Regions from separate parts of the Rhizobium sp. LjRoot258 genome, predicted to be linked through region 1. Evidence: predicted binding sites of a transcription regulator. Region 1 holds the regulator's gene; the other holds the start of a gene.
The links. The regulator LexA, encoded in region 1, represses DNA repair genes until DNA is damaged. The targets are predictions, from matches to a motif close to TGTTCNNNNTGTGTTCNG.
Positions count from the first base shown of each region.

Region 2: ACSQ9D_RS11125 (ATP-dependent helicase) is a predicted target of LexA. The motif match lies at 1,273-1,290, and genes of this name have one in related genera.

Region 1 is NZ_CAXUST020000001.1:1,367,730-1,373,368, reverse strand. Features, by position in the region: gene ACSQ9D_RS06915 (methyl-accepting chemotaxis protein) at 1-544, shown strand, start outside; gene kdsA (3-deoxy-8-phosphooctulonate synthase) at 566-1,411, opposite strand; gene ACSQ9D_RS06905 (VOC family protein) at 1,408-2,292, opposite strand; gene lexA (transcriptional repressor LexA) at 2,491-3,207, shown strand; gene gltA (citrate synthase) at 4,338-5,627, shown strand.
Region 2 is NZ_CAXUST020000001.1:2,236,903-2,242,541, forward strand. Features, by position in the region: gene ACSQ9D_RS11120 (efflux RND transporter periplasmic adaptor subunit) at 1-924, opposite strand, end outside; gene ACSQ9D_RS11125 (ATP-dependent helicase) at 1,333-3,813, shown strand; gene ACSQ9D_RS11130 (hypothetical protein) at 4,023-4,370, opposite strand; gene ACSQ9D_RS11135 (DUF488 domain-containing protein) at 4,460-4,861, opposite strand; gene ACSQ9D_RS11140 (methyltransferase family protein) at 4,937-5,464, opposite strand.

The DNA.
Region 1 (5,639 bases):
CGCTCAGATCGGCCAGATCATCAACGTCATCGACGAAATCGCCTTCCAGACCAACCTCCTCGCGCTCAATGCCGGTGTGGAGGCCGCCCGTGCGGGTGAGGCCGGAAAAGGCTTTGCCGTCGTTGCGCAGGAAGTGCGCGACCTTGCCGGTCGCTCTGCCAATCTGGCGAAAGAAATCAAACAGTTGATCGAGACGTCCTCCAGCCAGGTTTCAGCAGGCGTTGGCCTCGTCAACCGCACAGGCGAAGCGCTCAGCAATATCGATCAGCAGGTTCTGAAAGTCACTGCGCTGATCGAGGGGATCGTGCGTTCTTCCTCCGAACAAACCACCGCGCTCCTGGAAGTCAACGCCGCCGTCAACACCATGGACAGCGTCACGCAGCAGAACGCGGCGATGGTCGAGCAAACCAGCGCCGCCTGCCGAGAGCTCGGCGACGAGGCGGTGCACCTCAATCACCTGCTGTCTCGTTTCCGTCTCGACGATACGAGCAACTCCGTGACCAAGGGGTATCCCTCCGACAAACGGATGGCGCTTGCCGGTTGACGGCCGGCACCTTGTGCAGGTTCAGGCAGCCTTGGCGATCCCATCGAAGGCCAACAGCTTTTCGAGTAGCCGCGGCATATCCTTCAGGTGAACCATGTTCGGCCCGTCGGACGGCGCATTGTCAGGGTCTTCGTGCGTTTCGATGAAGACGCCGGCGACACCAACGGCAACGGCTGCCCGTGCCAGCGTCTCCACGAATTCGCGCTGGCCGCCGCTTGAGCCACCCTGCCCGCCCGGCTGCTGCACCGAATGCGTGGCGTCAAAGATCACGGGAGCGCCCATCGCCGCCATGATCGGCAGCGAACGCATGTCCGAAACCAGCGTGTTGTAGCCGAAGGAGGCGCCACGCTCGCAAAGCAGGATATTGGGGTTGCCGGTCGAGTTCAGCTTGTTGAGGACGTTCTTCATGTCCCAAGGAGCAAGGAACTGGCCCTTCTTGACGTTGATGGTGCGGCCGGTCTTGGCGGCTGCAACCAGCAGGTCGGTCTGGCGGCTGAGGAAGGCCGGGATCTGCAGGATGTCGACGACGGTCGCTACCTCGGCGCACTGCTCCTCGGTGTGGATGTCGGTTAGAACCGGAAAGCCATATTCCTTCTTGAGGTCAGCAAAGACCTCCAGCGCCGTTTCAAGGCCGATCCCACGCTGGGCCGACAGCGAGGTGCGGTTCGCCTTGTCGAAGGAGGACTTGTAGACGAGGCCGAGGCCAAGCTTGTCGCAGAGTTCCTTTAGCACGCCGGCGACCATGAAGGCATGGTCGCGGCTCTCCATCTGGCAGGGCCCAGCAATCAGCGACAGCTTACCGGCATTGGAAAAGGTGACGCGGCCGGCGCCTTCGCCAACCACGACTTCGGACTTTGTCTGGCTCATCGTTTCTCCTCAAAGGCGAAGAGCGCGCCCTGCCCGGCAGCCGCCTTCACCAGAATTCGATTGTTTTTGCGCGTGTAGGTCATCCCGTTAGCAGCCAAATGCGCTTCTGTCACGGCAAGATCGTCGACCTTGAAGACGATGGCAATGCCTCTCAGGCCGCGATCGGTCGACGCTGCAGGAAGGTCGAAATAGGCATACAATCCATCGGGGGATAGAATGCTGATCCTGGCATTCGGAGTGACGACGCTCACGCCGAAGGCGTCGTTGACAATGACCGGGCTGTGCGCCGCTGCGCGTACGAATGATCCGAACGCCTTGGGATCTGGCGAGACCAGAGCGATCTCTGCGATCCCATGGACGCCGTTTGCGTGCACATGCAGCGCTTTTCGATCGGCCGGCAGCGGATTGACCCGTTGGCACGTGAAAAAGAAGAAGTCCGGAGCCCGCAGATCCACCGCGAAAGCGAGCTTGAACGCGGCTGTGGCCTCCGATCCATCGGGCATCTTCATCGGTCGCTCGAACTGCAGCATCTCGCCGCCATTGATCCTTTCGGAAAGGAACCGAGCGTGGTCGCGATCGGCATCTGCGGTCGCGAAGACCACGGCAGAGAATCCATCATCCCCGCATCGAAACCGAAAGGCGCGATCACGCGCGGTGAAGACATTCCCTTTCTTTGCCGACGCCTCGTGCAGTTCCGCGCTGGCGACCCCCAGGGGCTCTAGGTAAGTTTCGTCGGAGAAGAATATGCAGGCGTTCTCGGTTCCAAACGGATGCCGGGCATCGGGCGCGACGGTGAATCCTAGTTTTCCGAGACGTTCGCGCGCGAGCCCAATATTGGAGACCGGCAGCACGATGTGGTCCAGCGGATGCGCTTCGCTCATAGCAACTCTCCGGAATTTGCGAAGATGTGCGCCGGGTAGCAGGACAATGCAACCCCCTTCGGCGCTTTCAGTCAAATGAGCTGAGAAAACTGAACAAGTTGCGGGCAAGTTTTACGAAAATTTAGGCACTTGCGGAACACATATGGAACATATAGTGTCTGTTCTGGCTTTGTTTCACGACTCTGGGGTTCAACTTCGATGCTGACGCGCAAACAACAGGAGCTTCTTCTCTTCATTCACGAGCGAATGAAGGAGTCCGGTGTCCCCCCTTCTTTCGATGAAATGAAAGATGCCTTGGACCTCGCGTCGAAGTCAGGCATTCATCGGCTGATTACAGCGCTCGAAGAACGTGGCTTCATTCGCCGACTGCCGAATCGGGCCCGCGCCCTGGAGGTCATCAAGCTTCCAGAGGCATATAACCCGAGCTTGCAACCCCGCCGCGGCTTTTCGCCGAGCGTCATCGAAGGCAGTCTCGGCAAACCGCAACCGGTTGCGCCACCGAAACCGGTAGCACATGCCGACAACGGCAGCTCCGCCTCTGTACCGGTTATGGGACGGATCGCCGCCGGTGTGCCGATTTCGGCAATCCAGAACAATACTCACGACATCACGGTTCCGGCCGACATGCTTGGCCCAGGCGAGCACTATGCGCTTGAGGTCAAGGGCGACTCGATGATCGAAGCGGGCATTTTCGATGGCGACACGGTGATCATTCGCAATGGCAGCACCGCAAATCCCGGCGACATCGTTGTCGCACTCGTCGATGACGAAGAAGCGACCCTCAAGCGCTTCCGCCGGAAGGGCGCCTCCATTGCGCTTGAGGCCGCGAACCCGGCTTATGAAACGCGTATTTTTGGACCCGACCGCGTCAAGGTTCAGGGCAAGCTCGTCGGCCTCATTCGTCGTTATCATTAGAGGCAGGCGGCTCACCGTCAAACGTGCCGCTTCGCCAGTTGTACGCCCGATGCGGCATCCAGGGGCGGTCAAGCGTGGTATAGGCGGCCGTAACGACGGGTGAGCCCAGGTCGTCTATCCCCTCGGCGGCGCCAGAGCCGCGCAGGATTTCTCCGGTGAACAGCAGTGCGCCCGACCGGCATTCGGTCGCACGCAGGCGAACGGGCGTCACGACGATATCGGCGGTATCGCACGCAGCGCCGACGTAAGCGAGGTTTTCGACGATTGTCAGAACGTAGCCGCTATCGTGCGGGGCGGTGCGCCAGGCGCCTTTCAGGCAAACGACGCGGTTTTCAACGCCCGTCGCAGAGGCTGCCGCAACGCATTGCGGGCATGACGCAATTCCTCATCCGAGAGTCCTGGAGCTTGGCCTTCGCTGTCCCCGCCGCCGGTCAGGGGCGATACGCTTCAGTACTCGGTAGCTGGTCTAGCTCCGCCGCCAGCGCCCTTCGCCATTGATCGAAAATCAGCGCCAACGCAACAAACCATGCCCCAAGGCGGATCGTTGGCCGGTCACTTGCGAGCTCAAACCAGAGGGCGGCGCCGGCCCCGAGGAAGACCGGAGAAAATACGAAGAACCGCCCATGATCCATCTCCGTCGCCACCGCGCGTCGAAACCACGAAGAGCAGCTGAGCGTCGCGGTCGTAACCCACGTTGGCCAGGAGACGGGTGATTGCGTGCGGAAGGCGCGCGGAGGCTTTTGACCAGATTGAGCCCGGACAAAGAACGCTCTGCCACGCGAGCAAGCGCATCCGCGCCGGGGGCGGCCTGTCTCACAAATGGCTTCAACCCCGGCATGCATCTGCGCCGAAAAACAGCCCCCTTGCAACCACAAAGCAAGCTCTTCAGGCTCGAGGCAACAATAATCGATTGAAATCTGAAGGAAAATCGGAAGCCAGAAAAGCCAAGGATAATCATCAGCTTCTGCTATGCGCAGGGCTCATCGCAGCAGTGCCCAAAAGTTGATACTGCGATGCACAAAATGGCATCACGGGAACTTGGCATTGGGCGCGCGATCATATAGCTATCGTCGACGACGCTTAACCCTATGGCGCTTTTATGGCGCCAACCGCCAGTTTGGAGGATCAGCATGACGGAACAAAGCGCAACACTGAAAATCGGTGATAAATCAGTCGATCTCGCCGTCAAGAGCGGCACGATCGGCCCTGACGTCATTGATATCGGCGCCCTGTACAAGCACACGGCTTCCTTCACGTACGATCCTGGTTTCACCTCGACCGCATCCTGTGAATCGAAGATCACCTACATCGATGGTGATGCCGGCGTATTGCTACATCGCGGTTATCCGATCGAGCAACTTGCCGAGCATGGCGACTTCCTCGAGGTCTGCTACCTGCTTCTCTACGGCGAACTGCCGACCGCGGCCCAGAAGAAGGATTTCGACTATCGCGTCACGCATCACACGATGGTGCATGAGCAGATGAGCCGGTTCTTCACGGGCTTCCGCCGCGACGCGCATCCGATGGCTGTCATGTGCGGCTGCGTCGGTGCATTGTCGGCCTTCTACCACGACTCCACCGACATCACGGATCCGCATCAGCGCATGGTCGCAAGCCTGCGCATGATCGCCAAGATGCCGACGCTTGCGGCCATGGCCTACAAGTATCACGTCGGCCAGCCCTTCGTTTACCCGAAGAACGATCTCGACTACGCCTCGAACTTCCTGCGCATGTGCTTTGCTGTTCCGTGCGAAGAATATGTCGTCAATCCGGTGCTGTCGCGCGCCATGGACCGCATCTTCATCCTGCACGCCGACCACGAGCAGAATGCATCGACCTCGACGGTCCGCCTCGCTGGCTCATCGGGTGCAAACCCGTTCGCCTGCATCGCCGCCGGCATTGCCTGCCTCTGGGGCCCGGCTCACGGGGGCGCCAATGAAGCAGCGCTGAACATGCTGACCGAGATCGGCACTGTCGACCGTATTCCGGAGTACATAGCCCGCGCCAAGGACAAGAACGATCCGTTCCGCCTCATGGGCTTCGGTCATCGCGTCTACAAGAACTACGATCCGCGCGCCAAGATCATGCAGAAGACGACGCACGAGGTTCTCGGCGAACTCGGCGTCAAGGACGACCCTTTGCTCGAGGTTGCAATGGAACTGGAGCGTATCGCTCTCACTGATGAATACTTCATCGAAAAGAAGCTCTATCCGAATATCGACTTCTACTCCGGCATCACGCTCAAGGCTCTGGGCTTCCCCACGACCATGTTCACCGTGTTGTTTGCTCTGGCCCGCACGGTGGGCTGGATTGCACAGTGGAACGAGATGATCGAAGACCCGGAGCAGCGTATCGGCCGTCCGCGCCAGCTCTACATCGGCGAGCCGCAGCGCGATTACCTGCCGGTCTCCAAGCGCTAAACCGCGACAGCA
Region 2 (5,639 bases), 870 kb from region 1:
CGGATATCGGTCACCCCCAAACTTCATCCCGACATTGAAGGACATGCCGGCGCGCAGCTCGTCCGATGCGTTGTCGATGCGGGCCCGAACGCGCATTGTGCGGCTGGCGGCGTCGATGCGGTTGTCGATTGCTTCGACCGCACCCGAGAACACCCGACCGGGCCGGGCTACCGACGTTGCCTCAACCGGCTGGCCGACCGTTATGGTGTTGGCGAAGCGCTCGGGCACCCAATAGTCGACAAGAATTTCCGTTCGGTCGTCGAGCGTCGCGACAGGCGTGGTTGTCGAGACGTTGTCGCCGATGTTGATAGGGATAATGCCGACGATGCCATCGATCGGCGCAACGATGCTGCGGCGTTCAAGATTGAGCTCGGCGGCCTGCAGCTGCAGCCGCGCGCCCTGCTCCGCGATTTCGGCATCGAAGACATCCATGCGCGATACGCTGGATTTGATGTTGTGGTAGAGACTGGATTTCTCGATGGCGCTCTTCAGCGCCACATCCGCCTGACCGCGAGCGATGACTTGCTCTTCGCTGTCGAGCTTCGCAAGGACCTGCCCCTTGGTGATCCTGTCGCCCGATTTGATGAGGATTTCGCGGATCGTGCCGCTCGCCTGCGGCATCACTACGACGGAGCGGATCGCATCCCCTGTGCCGATGGCGCTCAACCGATCATTGACGACGCCACGAACAACGGCTTGCGTGGCGACCAGAACGGGGGCATTGGCGCCGCCACCGCGACGCCTCGACTGCCCTTCTCCACTGGCCGCCAGCTGCGGTACAGCCTCGTCGGGCGCCAGCTTGGAAACCTCCGAAAAGCCGGCCTTGCGCAGCGTCTCGCCAGCTCCCGGCACAAAGTAAACCCATCCAGCAAAGCCGGCAGCAATCACGACAAGGCAAACTATAAACTGCTTCCAAAATGGCATTCACGTCTCCAGAGGGACTAGAGGCTGGTCCAGGGTCTATCGAAAGAGGCGTTCGCAGGACAAATTGCCGCACGTCTGCGACAATATTGTCTCTTTGCTGATCACCGGCAAGCGAATTGGCCCCTCATTACTGAATTGTAATATCAAGACTGAGTTATCGACGGAGTATCGGCCAATCGCTCCGCGCAGGTTTTCGCAGAGTCTCTTCGTTCGGGTCAAATGACGGTTGTTTTCTGACGTTTATGAGGGATGCGGTACCGCCGGGAACGAATCTCGCCCCACATGCCGGCAATTCGCTGCCGTTGCTGCCCTCTCACGCCAGATACAAGCTGAGGACAGCCATCCGACCGGAATGAAAGCAGAACATCTTTTCTGGTCTTTCCATCCCGAATCACTACATTACGCGCCATGAGCAATAGTTTCGACGATATCCCCTTCTTCGATGAAGAGCCGGGCGAGCCGCCGCGCAAGCAGCCGACCCCCGCCGCTTCCGCCGCCGGAGGGCTCGCCGCCCGGGCCATGGCCGCTAGAGATGGCGGCAAGCGCCCCGATTACCTTTCCGGCTTGAACCCCGAGCAGACCGAAGCCGTCGAAACGCTGGAAGGCCCCGTCCTCGTGCTCGCGGGCGCAGGCACCGGCAAGACACGTGTCCTCACGACGCGCATTGCCCATATCCTCAACACCGGCCGCGCATTCCCCTCGCAGATCCTCGCCGTCACCTTCACCAACAAGGCTGCCCGCGAGATGAAGGAGCGCATTGCCGTGCTCGTCGGCGGTGCTGTTGAGGGCATGCCCTGGCTCGGCACCTTCCACTCGATCGGCGTGAGGCTTCTGCGCCGCCATGCCGAAATGGTCGGCCTGCGCTCCGACTTCACGATTCTCGATACCGACGACGTCGTCCGTCTGATCAAGCAGCTCATCCAGGCGGAAGGTCTCGATGACAAGCGATGGCCTGCCAAGCAGTTCGCCGGCATGATCGACACCTGGAAGAACAAGGGCCTCGGCCCCGGCGACATCGCGGAAGGCGACGCACGCGCCTTCGCCAACGGCAAGGGCCGTGAACTTTACTTCGCCTACCAGCAACGGCTTTCGACGCTGAACGCCTGCGATTTCGGCGATCTGTTGATGCACCCGATCGCGATTTTCCGGAAGAACCCGGATCTTCTGAAGGAGTACCACGGCCGCTTTCGCTACATCCTCGTCGACGAATATCAGGACACCAACACCGCCCAGTACATGTGGCTGCGGCTGCTCGCGCAGCGCCCCAAGGGTGAGCAGCAGAACGTTTGCTGCGTCGGCGACGACGACCAGTCGATCTATGGGTGGCGCGGCGCCGAGGTGGACAACATCCTGCGCTTCGAGAAGGATTTCCCGGGCGCCAAGGTCATCAAGCTGGAGCGCAACTACCGTTCGACGGCACATATCCTCGGTGCGGCCGGCCATCTGATCGCTCACAACGAAGGCCGCCTCGGCAAGACGCTCTTCACCGATCGCAGCGATCCCGAAGACATCAAGGTCCAGGTGCACGCCTCCTGGGATTCCGAAGTGGAAGCCAGGGAAATCGGCGAGGAAATCGAGCAGCTTCAGCGCGGCGATCCCGATGGCAAGCGGCATCTGCTGAACGACATGGCGATCCTCGTGCGCGCCTCCTTCCAGATGCGCGAATTCGAAGACCGCTTCGTGACGTTGGGCCTCAACTACCGCGTGATTGGCGGCCCACGCTTCTACGAGCGCCTCGAGATCCGTGATGCCCTGGCCTATTTCCGCCTCGTCGCACAGCCTGCCGACGACCTCGCCTTCGAGCGCATCATCAACACCCCGAAGCGCGGTCTCGGCGACACGACGGTGCGCGCCCTTCACGATTACGCTCGCGCCCGCGATATCCCGATGCTGGCGGCAGCCGCCGACATGATCGAGACCGACGAGTTGAAGCCGAAGGCCCGCAAGGCTCTCTTCGATGTCGTCCAATCGTTCCGCCACTGGCAGGGAATGCTCGAAAATACGCCCCATACCGAGCTTGCCGAGCAGATCCTCGAAGAGTCGGGCTATACCGACATGTGGAAGAACGACAAGTCGGCCGACGCGCCGACCCGTCTCGAAAACCTGAAGGAACTCATCCGCTCGATGGAAAGCTTCGAATCGATGCGCGGCTTTCTGGAGCACGTCTCGCTGGTCATGGACGCCGAGCAGAATGAAAATCTCGACGCCGTCTCGATCATGACGCTGCATTCCGCCAAGGGCCTGGAGTTCGACACCGTCTTCCTGCCGGGTTGGGAGGAAGGTCTCTTCCCGCACCAGCGTTCGCTCGACGAAAGCGGTCGCGCCGGCCTCGAAGAAGAACGCCGCCTCGCCTATGTCGGCATCACCCGCGCCAAGCACCGCTGCCACATCTGGTTCGTCTCCAACCGACGCATCCACGGTCTCTGGCAATCCACCATCCCGTCGCGTTTTCTCGATGAACTGCCGGAAACGCATGTCGAAGTGGCGGAAGCCGAGCAGAGCTACGGCGGCTATGGTCGCGGCGGCTACGGCCAATCGCGCTTCGACAAGGCCGATCCCTTCGCCAACTCTTATTCGACGCCGGGCTGGAAGCGTGCGCAGCAGAACAAGACGGACGCCACCCGCGACAACTGGGGCACCCGTTCCGGCCACGCCGTGGAACGCATCGGCTACGGCGAAAGCGGCCCGCGCGGCCGCACCATCGATGGCGAACTGGTGGCAAAATCCACAGCGACCGAGCCCTCGAAGTTCAAGACCGGAGACCGCGTCTTCCACCTGAAATTCGGCAACGGCAACATCATCGAGATCGAGGGCAACAAGCTGACCATCGATTTTGACCGGGCTGGCCAGAAGAGAGTGCTCGATGGGTTTGTGGAGCGGGTTTCGTAGAGCGGAAATCAGCCTGCTCGCCAACCTCGTCCTCCCTCCCGCATAATGAACCCCGGCGCGCGCTGATTGCGGGAGAGAAGGAGGACGCAGATAAAACGCTATTCGCTATCTCTGATCGCAGCCTCGCTCATGGTCGCCGTCTATGCGAACGGCCGCGCTTGCCGCGACACCGAGTAAGTCCGAACTCACTGAGCGGGCGTGGCGCCCGCTCACCCCAGGATCGGCATCGATCCCAGTCCCAGTATGTCATTGATCAATGCCAGCCCGATCCCGGCCGCGACGACCGCGATGCCGATCAGAAACAGCCGTCTGGCACGATCATATTTGGCAGCAATCAGCGAGTCCCGAGCCAAGAGGTCGGCGAAAACCTTGACCTGCAGAGCTATCCCCACAGTGAGGAGCAACATCGGAAAGATGTCTATCCGGCTCCAATCGTTCGGATTGGAGACCCAGCGACTTATGAAGCTCAAGGAAAAGCCGAGAATGATGCCGGCTGCTGTTAGCGAGCCGTTGCGGAATGTCGCGTCGATCTTCTCCTCTGGACCGGGCTCGGTCATGGCTTGGGCTCCGGGTGATCATCTCGCAAAGAAAGGCAGAAATTCCCGGAGTGAGCAAGGCCACGGCTCGCCGCAATGCTGCGCGGGCGCTAGGCGCAGGCTTCCGCCGCAAACGTTGCATCCCGCTCTTCAAGCAGGCGCCGCAACACGCTTCGATGGCATCTGCTTTCATTCTCGCAGTAACAGCCGATTGAAAAATGGCTGGCATGTGAAAGGGTGGCCAACAGGTCGAGCACGTGGCTCGCCTCCGGCACTTTCATTTCCTTCCTGAAGCTGCGCACAAATGCCGCCCATTCGGCGTCCGTGGTCGCCGCCTTCGCTTCGGTCACGAGGGCCTGGCTCGGCGAAAGGATCGGCAGCCAGACGTCATAATAGTTGCGGCTGGAAAATTCCTCCTTCGGCACACCCCGCGGCGGTCGGCGGACGGTGCCGATGCGCACCCCCTCACCGACAGCCCGCGCCGAACCTAATTGAACGACACTGATAGCCACTGCGCCCTCCATCAACTTGTTGCGACAACTATCGCAATCGCTGCCTCCTCACCAGCCTGCGCAGGATATCCTCGCCTACCAGAGGCCGGGGAAAAGACGCCATCTGACTTTCTCGCGGTAGTCGGCATAGCCGGGCAATTGCTTCACAAGGTGTTTTTCCTCATCGAGCAGCCGCGCGACGAGACCGCCAAGGACCGGGAGCACGACAAGCACGCCCCAATAGGAGCCCAGCGCCAGGGGCACGCCGAGGAACATCGGCAACACTGAGGCATACATGGGATGGCGCACCATACCGTAGAGCTCTGTCGAGATCACCCGCTGCTCTTCCGTTACGCGCACCGTTGCCGCGGCGAAGGAATTCTGCCGGAAGACGAAGAAGCACCCGACGAAGCCGAGGGCGATCAATACATTGCCGAGAAGCACGACAGCGACAGGAATGGTGCCCGACCAACCAAACCTGGAATCGAGCGCCGAGACAACGAAAAGCGCTATGATTGCGATACTGTTGAAGATGGCTCCCGCTCCGCAGCAGGTCCGACGCTCAAACGCTGCCGGACCAACGCCGGGTCGCGCTTGACAAAATACGCCGTGAGGGCTGCGCACCAGCCGCAGAAATTCGCGAGTAACAGCCAGCCTTGCCAGTAGGACATGGATCCCGCAGCAAGGAAGATCATCACCAGCATGACGAGGCAGAACTTGACCGTCGCCACCGTCGCCTGCCGCCCAATACTCTGAACGCTACTCACCATTGTCGCTCTTTCGCGCCTTCGAAGCCGCG